DNA from 2 places in the Thermosinus carboxydivorans Nor1 genome. Region 2 is predicted to be linked to the other one. Evidence: riboswitches for the same ligand, from Rfam matches in the RefSeq annotation. Region 2 holds a riboswitch; the other holds the start of a gene.
What was found. A riboswitch is a leader RNA that binds a small molecule or an ion and turns the genes downstream of it on or off. The one in region 2 is predicted to bind cobalamin.
Positions count from the first base shown of each region.

Region 1: it holds a riboswitch for cobalamin, as region 2 does, so the genes downstream of both, TCARDRAFT_RS07355 (ABC transporter substrate-binding protein) here and TCARDRAFT_RS05400 (TonB-dependent receptor plug domain-containing protein) in region 2, are expected to answer to the same signal.

Region 1 is NZ_AAWL01000008.1:57,904-66,033, reverse strand. Features, by position in the region: gene TCARDRAFT_RS07385 (hypothetical protein) at 1-129, opposite strand, end outside; gene TCARDRAFT_RS14575 (energy transducer TonB) at 251-928, opposite strand; gene TCARDRAFT_RS07375 (ExbD/TolR family protein) at 932-1,342, opposite strand; gene TCARDRAFT_RS07370 (MotA/TolQ/ExbB proton channel family protein) at 1,344-1,961, opposite strand; gene TCARDRAFT_RS07365 (ABC transporter ATP-binding protein) at 2,159-2,932, opposite strand; gene TCARDRAFT_RS07360 (FecCD family ABC transporter permease) at 2,944-3,942, opposite strand; gene TCARDRAFT_RS07355 (ABC transporter substrate-binding protein) at 3,951-4,856, opposite strand; cobalamin riboswitch at 4,988-5,165, opposite strand; gene TCARDRAFT_RS07350 (4Fe-4S binding protein) at 5,358-6,131, shown strand; gene TCARDRAFT_RS07345 (hypothetical protein) at 6,197-6,646, opposite strand; gene TCARDRAFT_RS07340 (FTR1 family iron permease) at 6,636-7,475, opposite strand; gene glmS (glutamine--fructose-6-phosphate transaminase (isomerizing)) at 7,806-8,130, opposite strand, start outside.
Region 2 is NZ_AAWL01000005.1:92,965-101,094, reverse strand. Features, by position in the region: gene TCARDRAFT_RS05415 (carbon-nitrogen family hydrolase) at 1-650, opposite strand, end outside; gene TCARDRAFT_RS05410 (hypothetical protein) at 811-1,440, shown strand; partial or broken gene TCARDRAFT_RS05405 (IS4 family transposase) at 1,531-2,718, opposite strand; gene TCARDRAFT_RS14910 (zinc ribbon domain-containing protein) at 2,943-3,122, shown strand; cobalamin riboswitch at 3,479-3,660, shown strand; gene TCARDRAFT_RS05400 (TonB-dependent receptor plug domain-containing protein) at 3,812-5,623, shown strand; gene TCARDRAFT_RS05395 (ATP-binding protein) at 5,659-6,897, opposite strand; gene ilvB (biosynthetic-type acetolactate synthase large subunit) at 6,927-8,130, opposite strand, start outside.

The DNA.
Region 1 (8,130 bases), on a different contig from region 2:
GGGTTTGGGCTGAGGCGGCAGCAAAAGCTGCGGAGCTGTGAAGTATAAAACGATAAACACGGTAAGCACCCCAATCGCAAAACCGCTGAAAAAGACAGAATAACTACGTTTGCGTCCAGGCTGAGCCATTTGGTTTTACCTCCTGTTTTTTATCATTTCCGCCGCCGCGTTAAGTTATGTAAAAATAGGTCTGTTCATAACGCATTTATCTGGTTACGGGTATTAGCCGCCAACCATCTGACTCTTAAGATTACGAATTTAAGCGGAAAGCAACGGACAATGACGTGATACAGGAAACGGGGGAACCGGAGCTTTCGTCTTTGGCCGGCACAAAACGCCATTGGCGCACGGCCTGAACTGCCGCATTATCCAATATTTCATAGCCGGAAGAGCTGACAACCCATACGTTACTGGCCCGCCCTTCCGCCGTTATTTCAATTTTAACCCGAACCGTCCCTTCCCAGCCCTGGCGCCGGGCCTGTTCTGGATAGACAGGTTCGGTTTTTCGTAAAATTCGTGGCGGCAAAATATTTTTCCGTTCCATACCGGTAGATGGCCCCACTCCCGTAGCCTGGCCCGAATTGGTCGTTACCGCGCCAGCCGCAGCCCCAATCGGCGTACTTACTTCCGTACTGCTTTGCGCACTTTCGGCTGCGTCCCCGTTTTTTTGTCCTTCGCCCGTATTCAAGGCGGGTTGCAGCTGCTGCGCAGGCGTTGGCGCATCAGGGGTTTGCGGCAAAGAGGATACCGGCGAAACAACCGACGGTATATTAGAAGTGGCCCCGGCATGAGCAATAATTTCTACTTCCAAAGGCGTATCCTGCGCCGCGGGAAAGTAATCTGCCAGTCCCCCGATCGCGATTAGCAGCAAGAAGTTAACAAACCCGGAAGCGATTAGTGCGCGTTGCCAGCGTGACTGTTCCATCATCAATCACCTCGGCTTGGCCTCAGCCGCAATGGCAATCCGGCGAACGCCGGCCTTTTTCAGCTCATCAAGCACCGTGACAACCTTGCCATACTCAGCCTGTTGGTCTGCCCGCAGGACAAACGAAGTGTCCGCTGACCGGTCAAGTTCGGCCTGTATCCGGGCGCCCAAAAGCGCCGGCGGTACTTCTTCCCGTTCAAAGAAAACCGTACCCTGGGCGGTAACAGTAATGGCCACCTGTTTTTGCATATCGGCCTGGACCGCCGCCGCTCGCGGCAGCGCAACCGGAATGGTCTTCTGCTCAACCATATATAATGTGCTCATCATGAAAAACACCAGTAAAAAGAAGATAATATCAATCATTGGTATTATCATGAGTTTAGGCTGCCGTTCAAGGCGCAAATTCCTCAGCTTCATGCTATGTCCTCCGCCCCGCGGCATCCAGTAGGCAGGTAAATGCCATTTCCATGCCGGTAATAATTCGGTCCAGGCGCTGTGCAAAATAGCTGTGGGCCACCAGCGCCATGACGGCCACGCACAGTCCGGCCGCAGTCGCAACTAATGCTTCGCCTACCCCGCCGGTAATCGCGTGAGGTTGGCCGGATCTGATGGCCATAATGCTAAAAGAATTTATCATGCCAATAACGGTACCCAAAAGCCCTAATAGCGGCGCCAACGTAACAATGGTTTCAAGGTAGCCAAGGCGTTCCCGCAAGCGGGCTACCGCCAATGCGGCAGCACCTTCCAGTGCGTTCTGGAGGAGCGCTGGGTCAAGAGCACCTTTTTGCAGTACTTTCAAAATAATTCTAGGTGTTATTCCGCTCGTTTTTTCACATAAAGCCATGGCCTCCTGCCATTGACCCTCTGCTAACTTTTTTTCCAGGAGAGCAAGAAACTCCCCGCTTGTTTCAGCGGTACGATAATACTGCCAACGTTCAATAACTATCGCTATTACCATAATGGAGCAAGCCAATAACGGATACATAACCAGTCCGCCTTTTTGAAAAAGAGCGGCTACCTGACTTAACAATTCCATTGTACTTCACCTCGTGCCAAAATATTCCCCTGCAGCGCCGCCTGCTGGGTGCTTATGTACTGAGACAGTTCAGCGCGACTGCGAAACGTAAATTCATGCACTAAATACCGGGGTTGTATATAATCAACAATCCTGTGTACACCAGGATGTTCAAACGGACGATGCTGGTCAATTGGCAGAATATCTGCAACCATTCGTTATGTATAGCTTGGTTGAACATAAACGTAGCCTTCATAATGGCGTAAGACAAAATTGAGCCCATACATTACCCCAAGAATTTCTTCAGTCAATACGTCAGGCGAACCGTAGGCCAGCATCCTGCCATCTTTTAATAAAGCAAGATGGGTGCTAAACCGCAGCGCCAGATTAATATCGTGAAGAACGCCAATCACGGCGATGTTGTTTTTCGCGGTCAATTCCTTAATCAATTTTAATATCAGGAACTGATTGCGAATATCCAGATGAGATGTTGGTTCATCGAGCAGTAAAAGTTCCGGACACTGCGCCAAGGCCCGGGCAATTAAAACTTTTTGCCGTTCCCCCTGGCTGAGCTGACTCATATTGACCTGCCGTTTTTCCCACATTCCTACATCATTAAGTACTTGTTGGACAATCCGATGATCTTCAGGAGTCTCGCCGCCAAACCGGCTGATGTGGGCAAACCTTCCCATGAAAGCAGTCTGGTATACACTGTAATCAAAGGTCGCATCTTCTTCACTAACAACAGCAATTTTTTTCGCCAGCGCCCGCCGCGAAAAAGCTCTTATATCCTGGCCGCAAATATTAATGCTGCCTTTTTGGACAGGCAGTACACCGCCGATACACCGAAGCAATGTTGATTTACCAGTACCATTGGGAGCAATAATGCTCAGAAAATCGCCCCGATTAACGGTAAAGGTAATATCCCGCAGGATTAGCTTTGACCCGTATCCCGCTGATACAGATCGCACTTCCAATAGAGGGTTCTGCATTTCCATCCCCTTCACTTGCGTCCAGATGAATATAAGATGTAAAGAAAAAAGGGACTGCCAAGCAGCGCGGTGATCACGCCTACCGGGACTTGGGCTAACGGATTGACCATACGTGTTATCCCGTCAGCCCACAGGAGAAAGATCGCTCCCCAAAGCGCGCAAAGGGGTATTAACAGGTGATGCTGCGGACCTACGATCTTACGCAAAAGATGTGGGACGATAAGGCCGATAAACCCGATAACCCCGCTAACCGCAACAACGACACTGGTAATCAGCGTTGTACTTAGCAACAAAATAACTTTAACTTTCACCACATCAACGCCCAAAAACTGGGCGTTTTCTTCACCCGCAGTCATAATATCCAAGTCACGGACATAAAGCATAATCACCGCCATACCGGCTGCCACCATCCCGGCAATCAGAACTAAACTTGCCGGGGGATTACTCAGGCTGCCGAGCAGCCAGAACAGAATAGCGCCAATTTGCTGGGTATGGAGAACCATGATCAAACTGAGGATAGCGTTAAGCATTGAGCCAAAGGCAACGCCGGCCAATAATAATTGATTGGTATTGATACCGCCGCCCTTAACTCTTCCCAACCCGTACACGATAAATATCGCCGTGATACCGCCGAGAAAAGCAAAAAAACTGATATAGGACGTTAGTTTAAAAACAATAGCAATCGCCGCTCCTAAAGCTGCGCCGGATGATACCCCCAGGATAAACGGGTCGGCTAGCGGATTGCGGAACATCGCCTGATAGCAAGCTCCCGAAACGGCCAAACTGCTGCCTACTAACAGGGCCAGGGCGATACGAGGCCAGCGAATATTCCAAATGATTTTTTCAACCGCCGAAGGTATTTCGGTGGTTGATACTGCAGGAAAAATCTGTTTAACGAGAACACTAGCGATGATGCGAAGGTCAATGGCCGCCGAACCAATGAGCAGCATGCCGAGAACAGTTCCTGCCAAAATACCGCCAGATATTATGATTGCCAGCGGATGTTTCATTCTATATCTCATTGTTCACCGCCATTTTTTCCATGTAAAATTTCGCCTATCTGCTCAAGGGCAATAAAACTCCGCGGTCCCGGTCTGCCCAAATAGTCATCAGATACATAAAAGACCCGCTTACGCCGAATCGCCTCAATATCGGCCACTTCGGGCTTGCTGATTACCCGGCTTTCTTTGCCGGCCATGCCATTGCGCACAATAAGATAGGTATCAGGATTATACGCATAGAGGGCCTCGTAATCACAAGGTGTATAATCGGCCTGCCGGTCTGCCGCAACATTTATGCCGCCGGCCTGCGTTACAATATCACTGATGTAGGATTTAGCTCCCACCGTGAGCAAAGGCACGTCCCAGACCTCAATAAACACCCGGTGAGGAGACTTGTCCGGCTGGTTCAAGGCTTGAACCGCTCTCAGCTTTTGTTCAAGTTGATTAGCGATTTTTTCACTGTTATCTTGTTCGTGGAGCAGCTCGCCTACCAGCCGGACGGCTTTGATCACGTCAGCCATGCTTTGCGGCTCAATCGCCACAACCTTGATGCCCGCCCGTTCCAGGCTTTGGATTACGCGCAAGTGCATTTGTCCACTGGTAAACACAATATCGGGCTGCATGAGAATGATTGTTTCCACGTCAGGATCGTAAAAACCGCCAACCTTGGGTAGCGCCCGAGCCGCATCGGGATAGTCACAATATGTGGTCACCCCCACGAGGCGGTTTCCAGCGCCAACGGCAAAAATAATTTCGGTATTTCCGGGCGAAAGCGAGACAATTCGCTGCGGTTTTTGCATCGTAGCTTCAATAGGTCGCCCGAGAAAATCAACAAGCTTGGCTTCTAATACCGGCTCCGGACTAGGATTTAGCCCGGATAAAACAACCTTTGCCATTAACGCCAGTAAACATAGCAATATCACGCGGTAACATCCTGAACGCAAATGCCGCCAACCTTCCTTAAATAATTAATCCCGGCCCACGCCAGCCGGGATGAAGAACTTACTATGTACTAAGTGCAACATAATCCCCTCCCCATCGCTCGTGGGTCCATGCGGTGATTGTCAGTTAGGCAGTTCTCCTGGCTCTGGCTCATAGCTACCCCAACCTTCCCAAGGCCTAGCCTCAGTGGCGTATTTTGGTTCGCTCCCCATTACAGTGGCGGGACCGCGCCGGTCTTGCACCGGACTTCCCTATTAAGCCCTGTGGGCACCTAACCCATATATTAAGTTATAATTTCTTTAAGTTATTTTATCACCTTGGGCTTATGGCGTCAAAAATTTTTTGAAGCATTCATGTATCGATAACCGCAAATCATCAGTTACGATATCCAACTTCTTTCGCGCAAGCAGCGGCGCAATTCGTACAAGTAATATATAATGTAAGTAGACCGGCATATCCTATTACTTATAACGAGGTGAATCATGCTGCTTTTGGAGGATATTGAAAGACAGGTCAACCGCTTTACCATGGAAAGTCCCCTAAATGTGGTAGAACCGCTCGGCGGCCTGCGGATCTTTGATCCGCCACTGATCGGCATCGCCGCTGCCGACGACCCGCTATTCGCAGAATTAAAAAAAGAAAGCGTCATCGGGTCCCACCATCTCTTACCGCGCGAGTGGCTTCCCAGCGCGCAAACGGTAATTTCCTATTTTCTACCCTTCACCGCGGCAATACGCATCGCCAACCGCAGTGACGGGCTTCCGGCCACCGAATGGCTATACGGCCGAATCGAAGGCGAACGTTTCAACGAAGCCCTCCGGCGCTTTTTAGTTGACTTGTTAACAGACAATGGGCACGAGGCGGTTGCGCCGGCCCTGGACGAGCGGTATCAGGTAATAAATAAGCGCAGCAACTGGTCAGAGCGGCACGTAGCCTATATTGCCGGCCTCGGAACCCTAAGCCTTAACTGTTCGCTCATCACCGCCCGCGGCTCGGCCGGCCGGGTCGGCAGCATTGTCACCAGCCTGGAACTTGCGCCAACTGTGCGGCCGTACCGGGAAATTTATGAATACTGCACCCGGTGCGGCGCCTGCATCCGCCGCTGCCCGCCCTTGGCGATTGACGAAAGCGGCAAAAACCACCAAATCTGTTCCGATTACGTGGACAACGAAACCAAAAAGCGCTACGCTCCCCGTTACGGCTGCGGTAAATGCCAGACCGCCGTACCCTGCGAAGACCGGATTCCCGGCCGGTAAATCTCACTACCTATCGGTCGCATCAGAGAAACAGCCCGACATTATGCTGTCGGGCTGCCTTTTTACTATTTCAGTTGCGCCTCAATATCCTTGAGGACCTTGCTAACGACTTCATACTCTTCTTCCATCTCGGATTTTCTGGGTTTATCTTTCTTAAGTTCGTCACCTATTTCTTCAATCGCATGGTCGAGCTTCTTCTTAAGCTCTTCGTTCTTGATGAACGGCTTCAGACCAGTAAAGGCATCGTTCAAAGCCTTGAATTCGTTGCGGGCATCCGCAAACTTTTCTTCTTTCGACAGCTGATAAATCTTTACGTTCTGATCTTTTATCACTTGTATGTACTTCGCGGCATCGTTCTGCGCTATGGTGTCAGTTTTAGCCACCTGTTGAGCCTGAGCGGGAGGCTGGGCTGGAACCGAGACTTTGGCATCGGTGTTCGAACCGCAGCCGGCGACTAGTGTTAAACCCGAAATTAATGTGCCAATAATTAACCCTTTAATTACTTTACTCTGCATGTTGGGTCCCTCCATTAGTCGAGTGAATTTTTTGCGGCGTCCTAAAAAACATGTACATTGTTCCCGCCAGATAACTTACATAGGAAATTACCTGGAAAAGGGAAGGGGAGGAGTTATAGCCGAAGAGGGCCATCATAATTCCGCCAAAAAAGTCGTCTTCGCTCAAGAAACCACTGGTATCCCAGATCCTTTTGGCAATCGGCGGCAGTAAATTGGCTTCATGGAACTCGCCAATGGCATTGCTAAGCATTCCAGCAGCCATAAACAGCAAGAGTACGCTCGTCCATTTGAAGAAGGCCGCGATATTTACCTTTCGGCTGCTCTTAAAAACCACGTATCCTACAACCACCGCCATGATTAGACCTAATAGGCCTCCTGCCAAAGCTTCCCCCGGGGTGCTGGAAGACGTAGTTCCAATTAAGAAAAGAACGGTTTCTACGCCTTCACGGAGTACCGATACAAACGCGAGGACGGCAAGGGCGGTAACAGAACTTGAACTTACTGCAGCCTGCACCTTGGCGTTGATAGAAGCAGTCATCCCCTTTCCGCCGCCGTGCATCCAGAACACCATATAGGTAAGGACTATGACGGCAGTAAGCATCGCGAAACCTTCCAATAACTGCTGGAACAAACCTTCGGTAGTAGTTCCCATTATGAGAAACACGCCGAAACCGCCAACTATGCTGAGCACTGTTGCCAAAGCTGTTCCCAGCCAGACCTTCCTGCCTTCACGTTCGAGACCAATCTTGTGAAGGTAAGACAGGATAATGCCGATTATCAACGCGGCTTCAACCCCTTCCCGTAGCGTGACGATTAGGGTCGCTAACATATTGCACCTCCTATTTATGATAATGATTATCAATATCATTGACAGTTCTATTATAATTCTTCCTTTCCAACATTTCAATCATTTTTTGAACAATAAATTGCAGGAATTATTTACCAAACAATGCGACCTGCAACTTAAAGGACACGCAACCAGTCGTTTCATGCCTTTTACTAGGCAGATGAAAGGGAAAAAGCCGAGCAGAAAGCAGGACAAAGCCCTGCATCTGCATCGGCTTTTTGACAGTTTTTAGCGCCCCTGGACAGAGTTTTTTGCCCTTAGGCAGGGTAAATTTTATGGTTACAACTTTTTATTGTTCAACAGTATCTACCTCTACTCCACCGTCACGCTTTTGGCCAGATTGCGCGGTTTATCCACGTCGGCGCCGCGGGTAACGGCCGCGTAGTAGGCTAATAGCTGCAGGGGGATGACGGCGAGAATGGGGGCAAGGTATTTATCGGTAGCCGGGATGAAAATGGTATGGTCAACGTATTTTTTAATTTCTTCATCGCCCTTCATGGCAATACCGATGACCACGGCGTCCCGCGCCTTGACCTCTTTGATGTTGCTCAGCATTTTTTCATAAACGTCATGCTGAGTAGCCAGGGCGATGACGGGCACGCCCTCGATGATCAGGGCCAGGGTGCCGTGTTTGAGT
Region 2 (8,130 bases):
CAGGGACTCACAACCAAGGAATGTCCGAAGAACGTGTTGTTGTGATCGCGGCCTACCCGGTTGACGGCAACGACAAACATTTGATTTTCAATGGCCCGGGCTTGGCTCAGAATAAGCCAGTGCCGGCCGCGGATCGCCGGCCATTCGGCCGGTATGAATAGCACCTCGGCCCCTTTCAGCGCCAGAGCGCGCGTCAGTTCGGTGAACCGAAGGTCATAGCAGACAATGCCACCGGCCTTGCCAAAGCTGAGATCAAATAGGCCCTGCCGGTCGCCAGGCGTCAAATACTTTTCCTCATCCATCATCGGCACAAGGTGAATTTTACTGTATTTACCAACCACTTCGCCGGCGCTGTCAATAACGTAGATGGTGTTGTACACCTTGCCGTCGCGGATTTCAGCGATTGAGCCGCCGACAATTTCTACGCCATTGTCTTTGGCAAACTGCTGCAGCATCTTGACGGTAGGCCCGCCGTCAGGCTCGCCAATTTTCAGCAGTTGGTCAAGCACATAGCCTGTTGTCCACAGTTCGGGCAGTACGAACAATTTGGCGCCGGCCTTAGCGCCTTGCTCAAGCATGGCCAGCGCCTTTTGGCGGTTGGCCTCAACGTCGCCCAGGACGATATCCATTTGCAGCAGCGCAACTTTCATTACTCAACCATCTCCTCCCCCAACACCGCCACTTCGTAGCGGTGGGTAATTTTTTACAAAATTTCCGCCAGAATACCCCTGATTTTAATCGGGGGATGAATGGCGATTTGAAAATTCCCCTGGTTATGCTATAATTTAAGCAAACCGGAGGAGATATTAAATGCAAACTATAACTCTTAAAATGAAACTCCTGTCTCCCAACAAAGGTAAGCTGGAGAAAATGATCCGGATGCTGGAGATCTACCACCAGGCGTGCTCCTGGTTCCTGGCCCAGGCCGAAGCACTCAATACTGTCAGCCGGGCAGTTTTAAACCGTGAAACTTATAAGCAGGCTTCGGGATTATTCGACCTAAATCGAGGTACGCTCCAGTGCGCCATGCTTAAAGCCTTGTCTGCCAGGCGCTCCTACCTTTCCCGCAAGCAAAGGGGTAAAAAGGCTAGTCTGCCTAAGTTTGAGACAATGGTTCCGGTAATGGTGCGGCAGGACTGCTACTCTCTCCACCAGCTCCCTTCCGGGACGTGGGTTATTAAATTTCCTGTCTCTTCCGGCAGAAGCCAGATAGCCGTACCTATTGCCGCTTCTTTATATCATGTCAGAAAACTCATAGATTTGGCAAGAGGTTCTTGCCGCCAGGGGTCTATGGAAATCTGGCGTGATAAAGGCGGCGAATGGTACGTTTCTATATCTCTTCAGTACTGTTGCATAAAAAATGATAAAAAATGTCAAGTGGAAGAATATAGAAAAAAGCAGTTGCACAAGTTGGGATATTTCCCGAATATTCAGTCTTAACTTTTCTTCTGCTTATTTAAAGCAACGACGGCATAAAGGCAACCCTGCGGCCACATTTTCCAGTCCTATCCAGCTTTCTTGTTCAACGTACTACAGATACATCCCTTCATCTACAATATCAAGCCAGTCTGTGCCTAGTTGGTCGATTATCTGTATCAACTGGTCATAACCAGCATCAAGCGACTGTCTGCCATGATTTGTTTTCGTCGGCGGTCGGCTTAAAGCAGCTATTAATTCATTGAACGCCTGGTACAAAAACATTTGTGCCGCCCGCAATACCTCAAGCAGGGAAACACTTTTTGGCAATTCTTGTTGCAGGTTTTGCAGCAAACAATATCCAATCAGCGCTAGCCAGATTTGCCCGTATACGGCATTTTGACTAGTTCCGAAAAACTCTTTGACAACAAGGTGCTGTTTGATCCACTTGAAAAACAGTTCTATTTGCCAGCGCATGCAGTAAATATCGCTGATTTCTGCAGCTGGCAGTGTTAGTTCATTGGTTACGATAATTACAGCGTTGCCTTGGTTATCACGAGTTTCAATTAGTCTTACCGGATGTGTCATTTGGGTGGTATAAGCGTTGCCCAAGCGCACAATTTTCTCTGCTAAAACCTGGTTTGTTTCAACGCTTTTTTCTTCCAAAACATCAATGATAGCATTGCTTTTTAGACGCGACACGAACCGAATGCCTTTTCTGCAGTAATCATCCCACTTAGCATAATCAACATAGCCTCTGTCAAATACGTTTAAGGCATCGGGGGAGGTGACTACCAGCTCATCCATGACCGTTTTATCAGCCTTGCGGGCAGAGGTTAGAACGGCGCTATCTGGATATGAATTGCCACCATGAATAGTGATGCGCTGATGCAGTTTAATGCCGCTTTTGGTTTTACGGTAATCAGCCCATAGATACTTTCGCAGGCAAAGAGTAATCGTGCTGGAGTCGATAACATTGAGTTGGTATTGCCGCACAGCGCCGGTCTTGTTGGCTTGTTGCCAGATTTGACGCTTTACTTCAGCAAATAATTGTTCCCAAACACGGTGATCAATATTTCGCAGACGTCTCGATAATGTAGATGCACTGATGGAGGTAAGATGCAACAATTTTTGCAGCTGCTTGTCGCAAGTAAGCCGGGTAGCGATATCCCGCAAAGAATCAAGCCCTAAGAATTGGGCAATGAGCATCAAGTATAATAGTTTCAATGTTTTGAGCTTTTTCACATAACGATCGCAACCGGCACTGGCGACAACTTGCAAAAATTTTTCTAGAGGAAAGGCTTCAAAGACTTTAAAAAGACTTTAAAAAATGTGGTTTTTGTGGTATCCTTGTCCATGCATTTTGGCTCCTTATTTTAGAGTGCGTGGACAGGGTTACCTGCTACACCTCTATTATAAGGAGTTTTTTTACGATTTGCTAGGATAATATTGCCCTTTATAGCGATTTTGGCTTATTTTAATGACATTTTGACCGATTTGAACATTGATATTTTCAAGGCTAGTTTATTGCAACACTACTGCCCAAAGAGACTTCCAAGACTTGTCCGAAGTGCGGGAATGTTTCCCGCTACAACCGCAAAACGCAGGGTTGGTTCAAATGTATCAAATGTGGCTACCAATCCGATGCGGACAGAGTTGGTGCCTTAAACATTGCCGCCAAAGCGCCCAATGCTCTTGGGGCATGACCCTAGGAGAAAGGGGAGTGTGGCACCCCTTAAGGCCAAGGTGATGATCCGGGTCGACCGGGGAATTGCTGGCTAACCTGCGATTGGTCAATCGCCATCCCACGTTGGGATGCCCCTCAATTTATTGAGGGGAGGATGTCACTTTATTGGACAAAATACACCTGCAGGAAATTAGCCATCTTTTCGGAAAATTCTTGGCGTTAGTAAATCATGCCTGCACCACCGTCTTGCATTGCCGCGTGCAAAAAACCGGTATGTGAAGTAAATGCCCCGATTAAGGGGGCAGCATTGACATTACGTTGCCAAAAATGGTAGTATGGAGGATGAAATAGAAAATACTACTACTTGAATCACAATTTCATACAATCGGGATAGGTGCCCTACGGGGCTTAATAGGGAAGTCCGGTGCAAGCCCGGCGCGGTCCCGCCACTGTAATGAGGAGCAAACCCAAGTTATGCCACTGGGATGAAAGTCCTGGGAAGGTTTGGGCGAGCGATGATCCAGAGCCAGGAGAACTGCCTATCTGACAGTCACCGCTACACCCACGAGCGATGGGGAGGGGATTATTCATGCAGTCTATCCTTCCCGGCTATTAGCCGGGATTTTTAATTAGGGAGAAGTCATGAAATTACAAATACGTGTGCATTCAATCTAAATTTTCCACTCATTTTAGAAAAGAGGTAAGATGATGAACAAAAGGACGAAAAGCTTAGTGAAAAGAATTGCTTCTACTTTGGCAATGGGCACATTGCTGCTGGTCAATCCGGTCCAAGCAGCTGAGGACCCTGTTTTCCAACTAGACCAAATTACCGTTACTGCGGCTAGAGTGCCGCAAACAGTTGCAACCGCACCGGGGGATGTGACCGTAATTACCGGCGAGCAGCTTGAGCAAAAAGGAGCGAGAAATTTAGCCGAGGCCCTGGAAGGCGTGCCGGGGGTAGTAGTTTTGCGCAATGGTGGCCCGGGAGAACTGGCAATTCCTTACATATTAGGTACTGACAGGATCGTAGTCTTGATTGATGGTAAACGGATGAATCTACCACAAGGGATAGGCTCAGGTGCAGGCGGTATTAATTTAAATAACATATTATTATCCGACAATATCGAAAAAATTGAGATTGTCCGTGGGGGAGGCTCAGTATTATATGGGGCTGACGCTGTTGGGGGCGTCGTCAATATAATAACCAAACGTGGAACTGGCAATGTCAAAACAATAGTAAATTCCGGCTTTGGCAGTGATGCGACAAGTCGTTTCAATTTATCTAACCAAGGTTCGGAAAAAGGATGGCATTGGTATATAACCGGCCTGAAAGAAGCTACAGAAGGTCAGCGACCAAACAGTGATTATCGGGGTAAGAACGCGACACTGCGGTTGGATCGGGAACTTAATGAAACCGAAGGACTGTCTTTTACTTATGATTATTATGGTAGCCACAGTGGCAACCCGGGAAATTATCTAGGATCTATGCAAGGAATTAACGACTATTTGCGACATAACTGGAGTATTGGTTATAGTGATAAACATGGTGATGGCGAGCGTGTCGTGCGTTTTTATAACAATGAACACGAACGGACCTATTATGCGCTTCCGGGCATGGATAAATATTTTTATAAGAATAAAGTACGAGCAATAGAATATCAGGACAGTGCACAAATTGACTATAAAAATTATTTGACCTGGGGAAGCGAATGGCGCAAGGAAGTTGTGTCAACAGCGGTTTATGCACCCGACACGGTTCGTGACCGCATTATTAAGGCAATTTATTTACAGGATCAATATAAATTAAACGGGCGTACCAGCGCTACTATGGGTATGCGCTATGATGATAACAGCCAATATGGGGCAAAATGGTTACCCAAGATCGCGCTAGCATACAAAGCCGATAATAGTACCAATTATTTTGCCAACTGGGGCAAGGTATTTAAAGCGCCTAAGTTTGACGACTTGTATAACTGGGGCGGCGACCCTGACCTTAAACCGGAAACGGGTTGGACATCGGAAGTAGGTGTAAAAAAACGCCTGGCTGTTGATAGTGAAGTAACTTTTTCTTTATTTAAGCGGGATTTGATCGATGCAATAGATTGGAAACAGGTTGGGCCTGATGATTGGAAAGTACAAAACGTGCACCACCTTACCACAAAAGGAGCGACTTTGTCGTTTGCAACTAAATTAACTCAGGCTGTATCCGCTAACATTGGTTACACTTACCTTGATTCGCGCGATGAAAACAATAATCAGCAAGTACCGTACAATACTTTTAACTTGGGTATAAGACTGCAGCAAGGCAAGTTTTCCCAAGAAATTTATGGAAAATATGTAAGTAAAACAAGTGATGTTTCAAGTTATTTCGTGTGGAATACTACCTTTAACTATACTATGACTAAGGGACAAAGCTTATATTTAACCATCAGTAACCTCTTTAACAAACACTACCAGGAAGTACCCGGCTATCCTGCCCAAGAGCGCGCGATCTTCCTGGGAATTAAACAATCGCTATAACCACGTAACTCACAAAAAATATCCTGTGGTTAAGTTCAACCACAGGATATTTTACTTATCAGGTCATCAACAAATTGTCTGGCAATCCGGCCGGAACGGCCCGAATGGGCCATTTCCCAGCGCAGCGCCTGTGCCCTAAGCTCAACCGTCGGCAGATCGACATTGTTTTTGCGGGCAATATCCTCGACGATGCGCAGATACTCGTCCTGATTGGGCGAGGGATAGGTCAGCGTAATGCCAAACCGGTCCGCGAGCGAAATTTTTTCGTGAATCGTATCTTGGTGGTGAACTTCATCGCCGGCACGGTCCTGCCAGGTTTCCCGAATTAAGCGCCGTCGGTTCGATGTCGCATAAATCAGTACATTATCCGGCTTTGTTTCTACTCCGCCGTCCATCACCGATTTCAGCTGTTTATAGCCTGCTTCCGTCTCCTCGAACGACAAATCGTCAATAAACACAATAAACTTTTTGCCCCACTGGCGGGCAGCGTTCATAATCGCCGGTAAATCCGTCAGATCATTTTTCGTTACCTCGATAAGCCTCAGGCCAGCATCATAGTAACGATTGGCCAGCGCTTTCACTGACGAGGATTTGCCGGTTCCCCTGGCACCGACCAGCAGCACGTTGTGAGCCGGCTTGCCGGCCAAAAACGCCTCGGTATTGCGGAGCAGCGTCTTTTTCTGGCGCTCATAGCCAACAATATCTTCCAGCTGAATCGGATCGATGTGCTTGACCCCAACCAACCCTTTCTGCTTATCCCACCGAAACGCCTTGCAGCTGGCCATCTCGCCATAGCCATAGCGAGCATAATGGCCGCTAAGCAGCGCCGCCACCTGCTCGGCCGTATACTGGTCGGCACCAGCGAGCAGCCACTCCTGCACCGCGGCGGTGTGATTGTCCTGCCGCTTATATGTCGGCGTATAGTTAAGAATAATGCCGTCGAACCCGCATTGTTGGCTGGCAGCAAACACCTGCCGGAAAATCGCTATATCATGCGCCGCGGCCGCAAGCAGGCTGGCGCCGACCTTGCCCCCAGTCTTCTCCGCCGTCCGGCTGAAAACATTATTATCAAAACTGATCAGATGAATCAGATAGCTATTGATCAGATTGCCGGATAACCCCAGCTCCTCAGCTTTGGTAATCAGATCGCTGGCCAGCTCGCCCTGCAGCCAGGAACTATCCTTAGCAAACGCCATCAGCTTTTTGATTACCACGTCAGCCAGCAGCTTCCGGTAAACCAGCAGTTGTTCAAGCTCGGAAAAAACAGTCGCCATTGTCAGGCCTCCAGTTTCAAATTAAAGCCCTATTCCAAAAATTTATGGATAGGCTCGCCCGGCCGCACCATAGGCGTAACCAGGCAGTCCGGATCAATATCGGCAATGATTACCGTCGGCCCCGCCCCGCCGAGCGCCTGTTGAAAAGCGGCGGCAAACTCGTCCGGCGTGCTTGCCTTATAGGCCTCAATGCCGAAGCTCCGGACAAACCCGACAAAATCAAAAGGGACTAAATTGGTTGCAGCATAGCGCTCTTGAAAGAACAACTTCTGCCACTGCCGCACCATGCCCAGCGCCTGGTTATTTAAAATTACGCAAATCAGCGGCAGCTTTTCATTTACGGCGGTATAGAGCTCCATGCCGGTCATCTTAAAGCCGCCGTCACCGGCAATGAGAATGACACGGCTATCGGGACAGGCAAGCTGCGCGCCAAGCGCCGCCGGCAGGCCGAACCCCATCGTCCCCAACCCACCGGAAGTGATCCAGTTGCGTGAGCCGTTAATTTTCAAGTGCTGCGCCGCCCACATCTGGTGTTGGCCAACGTCGGTTACCCAAACGACCTGTTGCCCGGCCGTGGCCTTGGCCATATGTCGCATCAACCAGGCAGGATCAATCTGGCCCGGGCATATGCTGCGGCTAGTTGCCGCTTGCCGCCACTCGGCAATCATTTCCCACCAGGATGCTAGGTCCGCCCGCGCTGCCTGTGCCAGCGCCGCCAGTATTTGCGCTAGCGAAATGCGCACATTGCCGATGAGGGCAATTTCCGGTTCCATGTTTTTGCCAGGTTCGGCAGCGTCAACGTCCAAATGAATAATGGTTTTGCCTGATGAATAATTGGCCGGATCGCCGGTAACACGGTCGTTAAAACGGGTACCAACGGCGAAAACCAAATCGGCATAATGCACCGTCAGGTTGGCTGCCTTATGCCCATGCATCCCGGTTAATCCGAGAAACTGGCGGTGGTCGGCCGGGAAAGCCCCCAGCCCCATTAACGTACTGACAACGGGCATACCCGTTTGTTCGGCCAGAGCCAATACTTCCCGCTCGGCTGCCCCGGTTTTCACCCCGCCGCCGATTACCAGAACCGGCCGTTCAGCGGTAGCAAGCGCCTTAACCGCGGCGCTAACCAAATGGTCAGGCACACTGTCCTGCGCCTTGCGCGTCTCGGCCCCAAGGGGACGGTCAGGACAGTAGTCCGCTTCGGCAAGCAAAACGTCCCGCGGCACATCGATC